Regions from separate parts of the Staphylococcus sp. Marseille-Q1834 genome, predicted to be linked through region 2. Evidence: riboswitches for the same ligand, from Rfam matches in the RefSeq annotation. Region 2 holds a riboswitch; each other region holds the start of a gene.
The links. A riboswitch is a leader RNA that binds a small molecule or an ion and turns the genes downstream of it on or off. The one in region 2 is predicted to bind thiamine pyrophosphate.
Positions count from the first base shown of each region.

Region 1: it holds a riboswitch for thiamine pyrophosphate, as region 2 does, so the genes downstream of both, LIX58_RS05965 (3-oxoacyl-ACP reductase) here and thiC (phosphomethylpyrimidine synthase ThiC) in region 2, are expected to answer to the same signal.
Region 3: it holds a riboswitch for thiamine pyrophosphate, as region 2 does, so the genes downstream of both, tenA (thiaminase II) here and thiC (phosphomethylpyrimidine synthase ThiC) in region 2, are expected to answer to the same signal.

Region 1 covers NZ_CAKASN010000001.1:1,203,101-1,206,389, forward strand. The annotation lists gene LIX58_RS05960 (LLM class flavin-dependent oxidoreductase) at 1-975, opposite strand, end outside; gene LIX58_RS05965 (3-oxoacyl-ACP reductase) at 1,069-1,818, opposite strand; TPP riboswitch at 1,947-2,048, opposite strand; gene LIX58_RS05970 (solute:sodium symporter family transporter) at 2,440-3,289, shown strand, end outside.
Region 2 covers NZ_CAKASN010000001.1:1,011,429-1,014,717, forward strand. The annotation lists gene LIX58_RS05100 (PadR family transcriptional regulator) at 1-286, shown strand, start outside; gene LIX58_RS05105 (hypothetical protein) at 292-1,062, shown strand; gene LIX58_RS05110 (zinc ribbon domain-containing protein) at 1,220-1,435, shown strand; TPP riboswitch at 1,542-1,645, shown strand; gene thiC (phosphomethylpyrimidine synthase ThiC) at 1,832-3,289, shown strand, end outside.
Region 3 covers NZ_CAKASN010000001.1:1,713,116-1,716,404, forward strand. The annotation lists gene LIX58_RS08510 (transglycosylase family protein) at 357-1,100, shown strand; TPP riboswitch at 1,193-1,295, shown strand; gene tenA (thiaminase II) at 1,376-2,065, shown strand; gene thiD (bifunctional hydroxymethylpyrimidine kinase/phosphomethylpyrimidine kinase) at 2,058-2,879, shown strand; gene thiM (hydroxyethylthiazole kinase) at 2,872-3,289, shown strand, end outside.

The DNA of each region.
Region 1 (3,289 bases), 190 kb from region 2:
TGGGGGTAATTCGGGAACGGGTTGGTCTAGTTCCCAATTACTACAATCTTGTTGAACAAAGAAACTTAACTGTTTCAAAGCCGTTTCAACGGGAAGTAAAGCATCTAGCTCTGCTTTCTTAGCTTCCGCTTCTTCACGTGTACGCCCTACATACGTTACTAATCCAGGAAAGACTTTAATGTATCTTGGGTTATCTGTGTTTTGTTTCATTTGAGCATCTAATCTTTCACGGTAGCGTTGAGCTTGTTTCAAATTCCATGATACTGAATAAACGGCATCTGCATATTTCGTAGCCAACGCAATACCTTGGTCAGATGCGCCTGCTTGCATAGCAACTGGCTTTCCTTGTGGGCTTTGTGGTGTTGTTAGTGGCCCACGTACTTGGAAATATTTACCTTTATGGTGAAGCGGTTGTATCGTTGTCGTATCCATCAACGTCCCAGCTTCACGATGAGGTTGAAAGTCTTCCGTAGTCCATGACTCAAACAATCCATTAACGACGCGGGCGAATTCGTCCGCCTTTTCATAGCGAACAGCATGCTCAGGCAATGCCTCCATACTATGGTTCTGAGCCTCCACGTCTGTCATAGAAGTTACTAAATTCCAACCGACACGGCCGCCAGTGATATGGTCCAAGCTTAATAACTGACGCGCTGCCGTGAATGGATTTGAAAATGTACTCGAGATAGTGGGCACCAAACCGACATGATGTGTCACTTGGGAAATAGCTGTTAAGTTAATGAGGGGGTCAAACCAGAAACTCGGCATCGTGGTGAAACCTGGATTGAAGGCCTGATTATCCGCAAAGAAGACGACGTCAAATAGTCCTTGCTCAGAAAGTTGAGCTAGCTCTTGATAATAGGTAATATCACCAAGACGTTCAACACTTGAGTAAGGTTGTTGCCAAGCTGCCTGATGGTGACCACACCCATAAATTAAAATACCAATGTGTAATTGCTGTTTCTCTTTCGTCATAATGAATCACTAACACTCCAGTTTGTTGTTGGGATTTTGATTAAATAGAGAATAATGCGCTTAATGAAAACGTCGCATTTAACTCTAAGTGGTTTAGTTCATTGTTAAACCGCCATCAACTGTAATGTTTTGTCCTGTAATACCGTTGGCTGCTTCAGAACTTAAGTACGCTACCATATTTGCCACATCTTGAGGTGTTGTCACTTTACGTAAAGGTGTTGTTTGAGCGATTAAGTCAAATACTTCTGGTGTGGTTACTGCACTGGCGTCAGTTGTCTTTAATAAACCACCAGAAACCATATTAGCTGTAATACCATATTGACCTAATTCAGCAGCGATATTACGTGTGAAACCAATTAAACCTGCTTTTGCAGTTGTATATTCATGATATGGGACAACAGGATTTTGGAATAAGTTTGTACCAATACTGATGATGCTACCAGCGTTACGTTCGATAAATTGAGGAACTACACTTTGAGCAACGTTAAATGCTGCTTTTAACGTACCATCAATTTGTTGTTGGTAATCTTCCCAGCTTAAGTCTTTGAATGCTTTTTGAGCAACGGGATCGAACTTGAAGTTAACTAATGCATTGTTCACTACTACATCGATTTGTCCGAAGTGAGCTGTTGCTTCTTTCACTAAACGGTCCACTTCTTCACGTTGTGTCACGTCTGCTTGTAGTGTGATTGCGTTGTCGCCTAATTTGGTTGCTAACTGTTCAGCAGCTTCTTTACTCTTATTGTAATTAATGACAACTTGAAATCCTTGTGACACTAATGTTCTTGCGATGACTGCGCCTAAACCACGGCCGCCGCCTGTTACTAATACTGTTCTTGCCATTGCACGAGCCTCCATCACTTTGATTTTACAGTAAAAAAATACGCAACCTTCGTTAGGAAAGTTGCGTAAATAATAGATATGTATATATAAGCAAGAGATTAACACACGTGTTATCCCTATTATCATCTAAAATTTATCCCACACTTTCCTACGCTAGTATGAACTAGTTCAGGTTCAAAGGGTTCGAGGACATGCCTCATCTCAGTTAAAAAACACCCCTAGTGCATATATTAATACTATATTTACAATGTATAATTTTTAAATTTAGAAGTCAAGGCAATTGTATATAGTAGGTCATCTTGCTCCAGTTTTTCATTTTCAACCGAAAAATGAGCGTCGTATTATAAATTTCATAGGTTAATTAATCTAAATTAATTAAAAGTTGATTTGTAAACTTTATCAAAAGTTATTAAAATTAAAAACGAACAAGTTTTATGATTAAAAAAAGTATTGGAAATTATTTTAATGTATATGTGCGCCATATAGTAAGATTTATTCATTTTTCAATCTAAAAAAGGAAATATAAACGTTGAATGCAAGTGAGGATTTAACGTTTTTTTATTGCAAAGAATGAATGATGATTGCAATTTATAAATTTTTTATAAGGAGAGAGAAAGAAGTATGAATTGGCTAGCAGTCCTATTATTCTTAGGCGTAGTTATCGGCATTAGTATTTATGCGTATTGGCGCTCGAAAAAAGTACAAACCGATAGCGCAGACGGTTATTTTATGGGAGGCAATACCTTAACAGGTTTCACCATTGCTTCAACGATTATCATGACCAACCTATCGACGGAACAACTAGTGGGTCAAAATGGTCAAAGTTATGGTAAAGGCATGGAGGTAATGGCGTGGGAGATTACTGCTGCCGTAGCGGTCGTCTTACTAGCATGGGTCTTCCTTCCTAAATATTTACGCTATGGTGTTTCTACCATTTCTGAATTCTTAGAGATGAGATACGATACATTTACGAAACGCTTTGTATCCATCCTATTTATCTTTACGCATGTAGTGTCATTTATGCCAGTTGTCTTATACTCAGGTTCTTTAGTATTTAATAAAATGTTCTACGTGGGAGATTATTTAGGCGTAAGTGACACAACAGCGACGATTATTATTTCACTAACAATCGGTATTATTGGGGTACTTTACCTCTTTGTAGGTGGTTTATCTATTAGCGCATTCAGTGATTCCATTTACGGTATCGGCTTAATCGTTGGCGGTTTAATCGTAACGTTAATTGGTTTACATCACGTGGGCGATGGTGGATTCGTCAAAGGTTTCGATCATATCGTTCAACATACTCCAGAGAAACTGAATGCATTCGGAGCAGTAAATTCAAATATCGTACCATGGCCAACATTATTCTTTGGTATGTTTTTCAATAACTTATTCTTCTGGTGCGCAAATCAAATGATTGTTCAAAAAGCACTAGCCGCTAAAAACTTAAAAGAATCACAAAAAGGTGCCA
Region 2 (3,289 bases):
TGGCGCAATACTTGGACTTATAGCAAAAGGCGAAACGTATGGTTATGAAATTTTAGAGAAATTAAAAGAAAATCAGTTTCCTGAAATAAGCGATGGTAGTATTTATCCAGTGCTTCTGAGATTAAGTAAAAAAGGCTATGTGAATACAACTACTCGCAAATCAGACAACGGCGGACCAAAACGTAAGTATTACACTATTTCTGAAAGTGGCAAAGAAGAGTTACAACGTTTTAAAGAAAAATGGAGTTATCTCAACTCAGGAATGAATAATTTATTCGGAGAGTGATGAAGATGCTAAGTAAAGAACAAGAAGACTACTTGTTTAAACTGAAAGCTGAATTATTATTTAGAGGTAAAGACGAAGAAGAAGTACATGCAATTGGTGATGAATTACAAGATCACTTTGAAACAGCAGAGCAAAATGGCGATGATGTTAGCGGTATTTTAAACACGCCTGTGAAAGAGTATGCAGATAACTTTTCCAAAGAAATGAGTTTTACTAAAGGCTTACCTAAGTATCTTACTTATTTCGCAATTTTTATGTTCGCAATCTACACGATTCCGGACTTATTTGATAAAGAATTCTCGCTAACGGTAAGCTATATCTTAAACGTGATTTTCATATTCGTAATAAGTATTATAGCTCCGCTATTTCTTTTGAAAAAAATCTTTATTAAATACGGCGAGCAAAAGAAAGTTTATCTATTTGCATTTATAGGTGGCGCAATCATATTTGGACTTATGATTTTAAGTACCTATATCTCAAAGCATTACCCAATTTATACAATTGCAACTTTATCACAAACACAAAGTATTATATTAGGCATCGTATTACTCGCAATAGTGATGATTGCATGCTTTATCGTTAAACAAAAAATATTCGCACTTATTGCGTTCATCGTTTGCCTACCCAACATCATTGGCCAATTATTTAGAGCGCATAATCATTCAGACAGCCAATTCATTATCGTATCACTCACAGCATCAATCATTTTATTGGCGCTTATGCAAGTAGCATTTTTTGTTCACGCTTATTACACTAATCGCAAAGAGAAGAATTAAAGTATTATTTACTAGCGTTGATTTGAAGATAATATTTTAATAAAGAGTATTAAATCGCGCTTTATAAGAGTTCGTAAAGACTTGTATTAAGGTTTAATGCTTAAACATTGCATTATAGGTTATAAGAATGATAAGAAGTCATTTAAGGAGTGATTTTATGTCTGAGAATCAAGGTAATGGTTGTGTAAAATGTGGTCATACGGAAGTGGAAGAAGGCACGTTATCTGCAACAGGTTCAGGTTTATCAAAGATGTTTGATGTACAACATAACAACTTTAAGACAATTACTTGTAAAAATTGTGGTTATACAGAGTTTTATAAAGTCGATAATAATAGAACAAGTGACATTATTGACTTATTCTTTGGTGGATAAGCGAAGTTTTGACAGTGGCTAATAAAGTCACTGTTTTTTCTGTACACAACAAATCTTAATTTGTAGTAATATGACACGTTTGGTATAATTATGCTTGTAATACAATATCATCTGCTAGGGGTGCTTTAAGTGGCTGAAAGGAGTTTAAGGCTCCAACCCTTTTTACCTGATCTAGTTAGTACTAGCGTAGGGAAGCAAGTGAGTACATTTAAACTAAGAGGTATTAAAGGAACTTGGTTCTTCCGTGTTCTACTTTAATACGTTGAGATACATACATTTGTTTAATATACTTTCGCTTATTTTCTTATGCATTCAGTGTTTAGCTGAATGTTTTTTTGTGCGCAATTTTATATCAGTCATCTGAGATAACCCTAGCGTCTTAGAAAGGTTATGTATATGAAACAAGAATTAATTAAATTTAAAAAGAATTTTCCAGCAAGCACACGTATTTTCAAACAAGGAGAAGACACTGATATCAAAGTACCATTTCGACAAATTGAATTGTCGGATACGCAACTTGAGAATCGCTCTTTCAAGAATGAACCTGTCGTTGTATATGACACAGCAGGTCCATACCACGATGAGAATTACGAGGTAAATATTAATCGAGGACTTCCTAAACTTAGAAGTTCATGGATTGTGGAACGTGAGGACATTGAAAGTTACGAAGGACGCAAGATTCAATCGATTGATAATGGCTTTAAGAAAGATGGACACAAGAACTATGTGGCGCACCCTTTTCATTATCAACCGAAACGTGCAATGAAAGATAAAGTTGTAACGCAAATGCATTATGCGAAACGCGGCATTATTACGAAAGAAATGAAGTTTGTTGCGCTTCGTGAACAAGTGGATCCAGAATTCGTTAGAGATGAAATTGCGCGAGGACGTGCGATTATTCCGAATAACATTAATCATCCTGAATCAGAGCCGATGATTATCGGTAAGAACTTCAAAGTTAAGATTAATGCGAACATTGGTAACTCCGTTGTGTCTTCATCAATCGAAGCGGAAATCGAGAAATTGGTATGGGCCATTCATTGGGGCGCAGATACGATGATGGACTTATCGACAGGCAAGAATATCCATTCTACTCGCGAATATTTAATTCGTAATTCACCAGTGCCAGTCGGTACCGTGCCGATTTATCAAGCTTTGGAAAAGGTGAATGGGATAGCTGAAGACTTAACTTGGGAAGTCTATCGAGACACACTTATTGAACAAGCTGAACAAGGCGTCGACTACTTCACAATTCACGCCGGTGTGTTGTTACATTATATTCCATTAACTGTCGACCGTTTAACAGGCATTGTCTCACGCGGGGGCTCAATCATTGCGCAATGGTGTCTTGCACATCATGAAGAAAGTTTCTTATATACCCATTTTGAAGATATTTGTAAAATCTTAAATAAATATGATGTAGCCGTGTCATTAGGAGACGGTTTACGTCCGGGCTCTATCTATGATGCGAATGATGAAAGCCAAATTGCAGAGCTTAAAACACTAGGTGAGTTAACTGAGATTGCATGGAAGCATGATGTACAAGTCATGATTGAAGGACCTGGGCATATTCCAATGCATAAAATTAAAGAGAACCAAGACTTAGAAGATGTCTATTGTAAAGAAGCACCATTCTATACATTAGGACCTTTAGTTACTGACATCGCACCAGCTTATGACCATATTACGTCTGCTATTGGCGCAGCTCAAATAGCGAGTCATGGCACAGCGATGTTATGTTACGTAACACCTAAAGAACATCTTGGTTTACCGAATAAGGACGATGTTCGCGATGGCGTAGTGACTTATAAAATCGCAGCACATGCGGCTGATTTAGCGAAAGGATTACCAGGC
Region 3 (3,289 bases), 700 kb from region 2:
TCTAAACTTTAACTCCAATCTTCTCTATTTTATATATAACATCTTTCAATTATACTCAGAATCTCTCTTTATTAATTCAAATTAATGGGGAGAGGTTCTTAATTTTTAAGATAAATATCTGAAAGATTTCAAGAATATTACATACATAACAAGCTAACGTAAACACTTTAAAACTGCCATGAAAGGGTTGAATGAATATTTTGAAGTAATTTAAGGTCTCATTTCTTGTAATTTCCATGTAAAAAAGAGGCTTCTTTTTTTATTTGGCTGTAACCTGCGACGCTTTTTCAGATGTTAGAGTATTACCTGTAATTAATTTGATTAGGAAAAAAATTAAACAGGAGGACTTTTAAACTATGAAAAAGACTATTATTGCTTCAACATTAGCAGTAGGCTTAGGAGTAGCAGCTGGTAATGCAGGTCACGCAGATGCAAGTGAGTCACAAATTAATAAAGCTGAATTAGCACAATTAGCTCAATCAAATGATCAATCATTAAATAATAGCCCTATCCAAGAAGGCGCTTATAACATAACATTTGATTATGATGGTTTCACTTACCATTTTGAATCAAATGGTACGCATTGGGTTTGGAACTATGCTCAAACAGGTCAAACAACTGGTCAATCTACACCAGTAGCTCAAACATCACAAGCAACTCAAACTGAGCAACCACAACAACAAAATGTTAGTGAACAAGCTTCAGCTTCTAACAACCAAACATCAGCTGAAACAGTAGCTTCACAACAACAATCTAATCAACAACAACCAGTTCAAACTCAACAAGCACCACAAACTGAGCAAACTCAACAACCACAACAAGCATCAACAAGCAACAACACAGCTTCAAATGGTTCTTCAGTACACGTAAATGGTCATTTACAACAAATTGCTCAACGTGAATCAGGTGGCGATATTCACGCTATCAACCCAAGCTCAGGCGCAGCTGGTAAATACCAATTCTTACAATCTACATGGGATTCAGTAGCACCTGCTCAATATAAAGGTGTATCACCAGCGCAAGTACCTGAACACGTTCAAGATGCTGCAGCTGTAAAACTTTACAACACTGCTGGCCCATCACAATGGGTAACTGCATAAATTAATATTTACTGAGATGTTTCGATTAATGAAACATCTCAGTTTTTTATTTGAAAAATAATATACTGTTTGATAATGTAAAATTAATAAAATAAAACTACTAGGGGAGCCAAAAACTATGGCTGAGATGATTTTTTCAGACCCTTATAACCTGATTTGGTTAGTACCAACGTAGGAAAGTAGTTATGTAATTTTACATACCTTCTATTGAAGATGACTACATTTCTGCGTTGATACGTTGAAATGTAGTTTTTTAATTTAAGGGAGGAATTATAATGAGCTTTTCAACTGAGTTAAAAGAAGCAGCACAACCTATTATTGAACAAATTTACAAAGATGGTTTCATTCAAGATTTATTAAAAGGTCAATTACCTAAACAAGCTGTGCGTCAATATTTACGCGCGGATGCTTCATATCTAAAAGAATTTACTAATTTGTATGCACTATTAATTCCTAAAGCGCCTTCTATGACAGATGTTAAATTTTTAGTAGAGCAAATCGAATTTATGTTAGACGGTGAAGTAGAAGCACATGAAATTTTAGCAGATTATATAAACGAACCGTACGAAGAAATTGTTCGTGAGAAAGTATGGCCTCCGAGTGGAGATCATTACATCAAACATATGTATTATCATGCTTATGCTCATGAAAATGCAGCCTATACAATTGCCGCTATGGCACCTTGCCCATATGTCTATGAAGTCATAGCAAAAATGGCATTAGAAGACCAAAATTTAAATAGAGATGTCATTACGGCTAGATGGTTTGATTTTTATAGTACTGAAATGCGTCCTTTAATCGAAGTCTTTGATCGTATGTTAGATGAATTAACTGAAAATTGTAGCGATCAAGAGAAACAAGAAATTAAAGAAAGTTTCTTACAAAGTACGATTCATGAACGTAATTTCTTTAATATGGCTTACATAGATGAGCAATGGAACTTTGGAGGAGAAGAACATGAATAAACCAAAAATTGCATTAACAATAGCAGGCACTGATCCATCAGGCGGTGCTGGAGTAATGGCAGATTTAAAATCATTTCACGCTTGTGGTGTCTATGGCATGGCTGCTATCACGAGTATTGTGGCTCAAAACACTAAAGGTGTTCAACACATTCATAATTTAGAAACAAGTTGGGTCAAGGAACAACTTGATAGTGTATTTGATGATGAATTACCACATGCAATTAAAACAGGTATGATTGCTACGCATGAGACAATGGAACTTGTACAAGAATATTTAAAACAACATTCTGATATTCCATACGTGATAGACCCTGTTATGTTAGCTAAAAGTGGTGATTCATTAATGGATGATGCTACTAAAAAACATTTACAAAGCACGTTATTGCCATTAGCTGACGTTGTAACACCTAATATTCCTGAAGCAGAAGAAATTACTGGTCTAAAAATTGATACTGAAGAAAGTATTCGTAAAGCAGGGCACATCTTTATTAATGAAATTGGTAGTAAGGGTGTAGTGATTAAAGGTGGACATTCAGCTGATTTAAATAACGCTAAAGACTTCTTATTTACTAAAGACGACGTTTATACATTTGAAAATAAACGCTTTGATACACCACATACGCACGGTACTGGTTGTACATTTTCAGCAGTAATAACTGCAGAACTTGCTAAAGGTAAATCAATTTATGAAGCGGTTAAAAAGGCTAAGGAATTTATTTCACTAAGTATTGAATATACACCTGAAATTGGTCAAGGTCGTGGTCCAGTGAACCACTTTGCTTATATGAAGAAAGTAGGATTAGATGATGAATAATTTAGAGAAATTAAGAAATGAAAATCCATTAGTTGTTTGTTATACCAACGATGTCGTAAAAAACTTTACTGCTAATGGTCTATTGAGTATTGGCGCAAGCCCAGCAATGAGTGAAGCACCTGAAGAGGCTGAAGAGTTTTATAAAGTGGCAGGTGCATTATTAATAAATATTGGTACATTAACTAAAGCTAATGAAGAAGATATTCTAGAAATTGGGAAAATCGCTAACCAACAAGGTACGCCAATTGTATTTGATCCAGTAGCAGTTGGAGCTTCAACTTATCGTAAACAATTTTGTCAAAAATTCTTATCTGAAGTTGAAGTGGCAGTAATTAAAGGAAACGCTTCAGAAATTTTAACGTTAGTTGATGCGAATACAACAATGAAAGGTACAGATGGAGACGCAAATC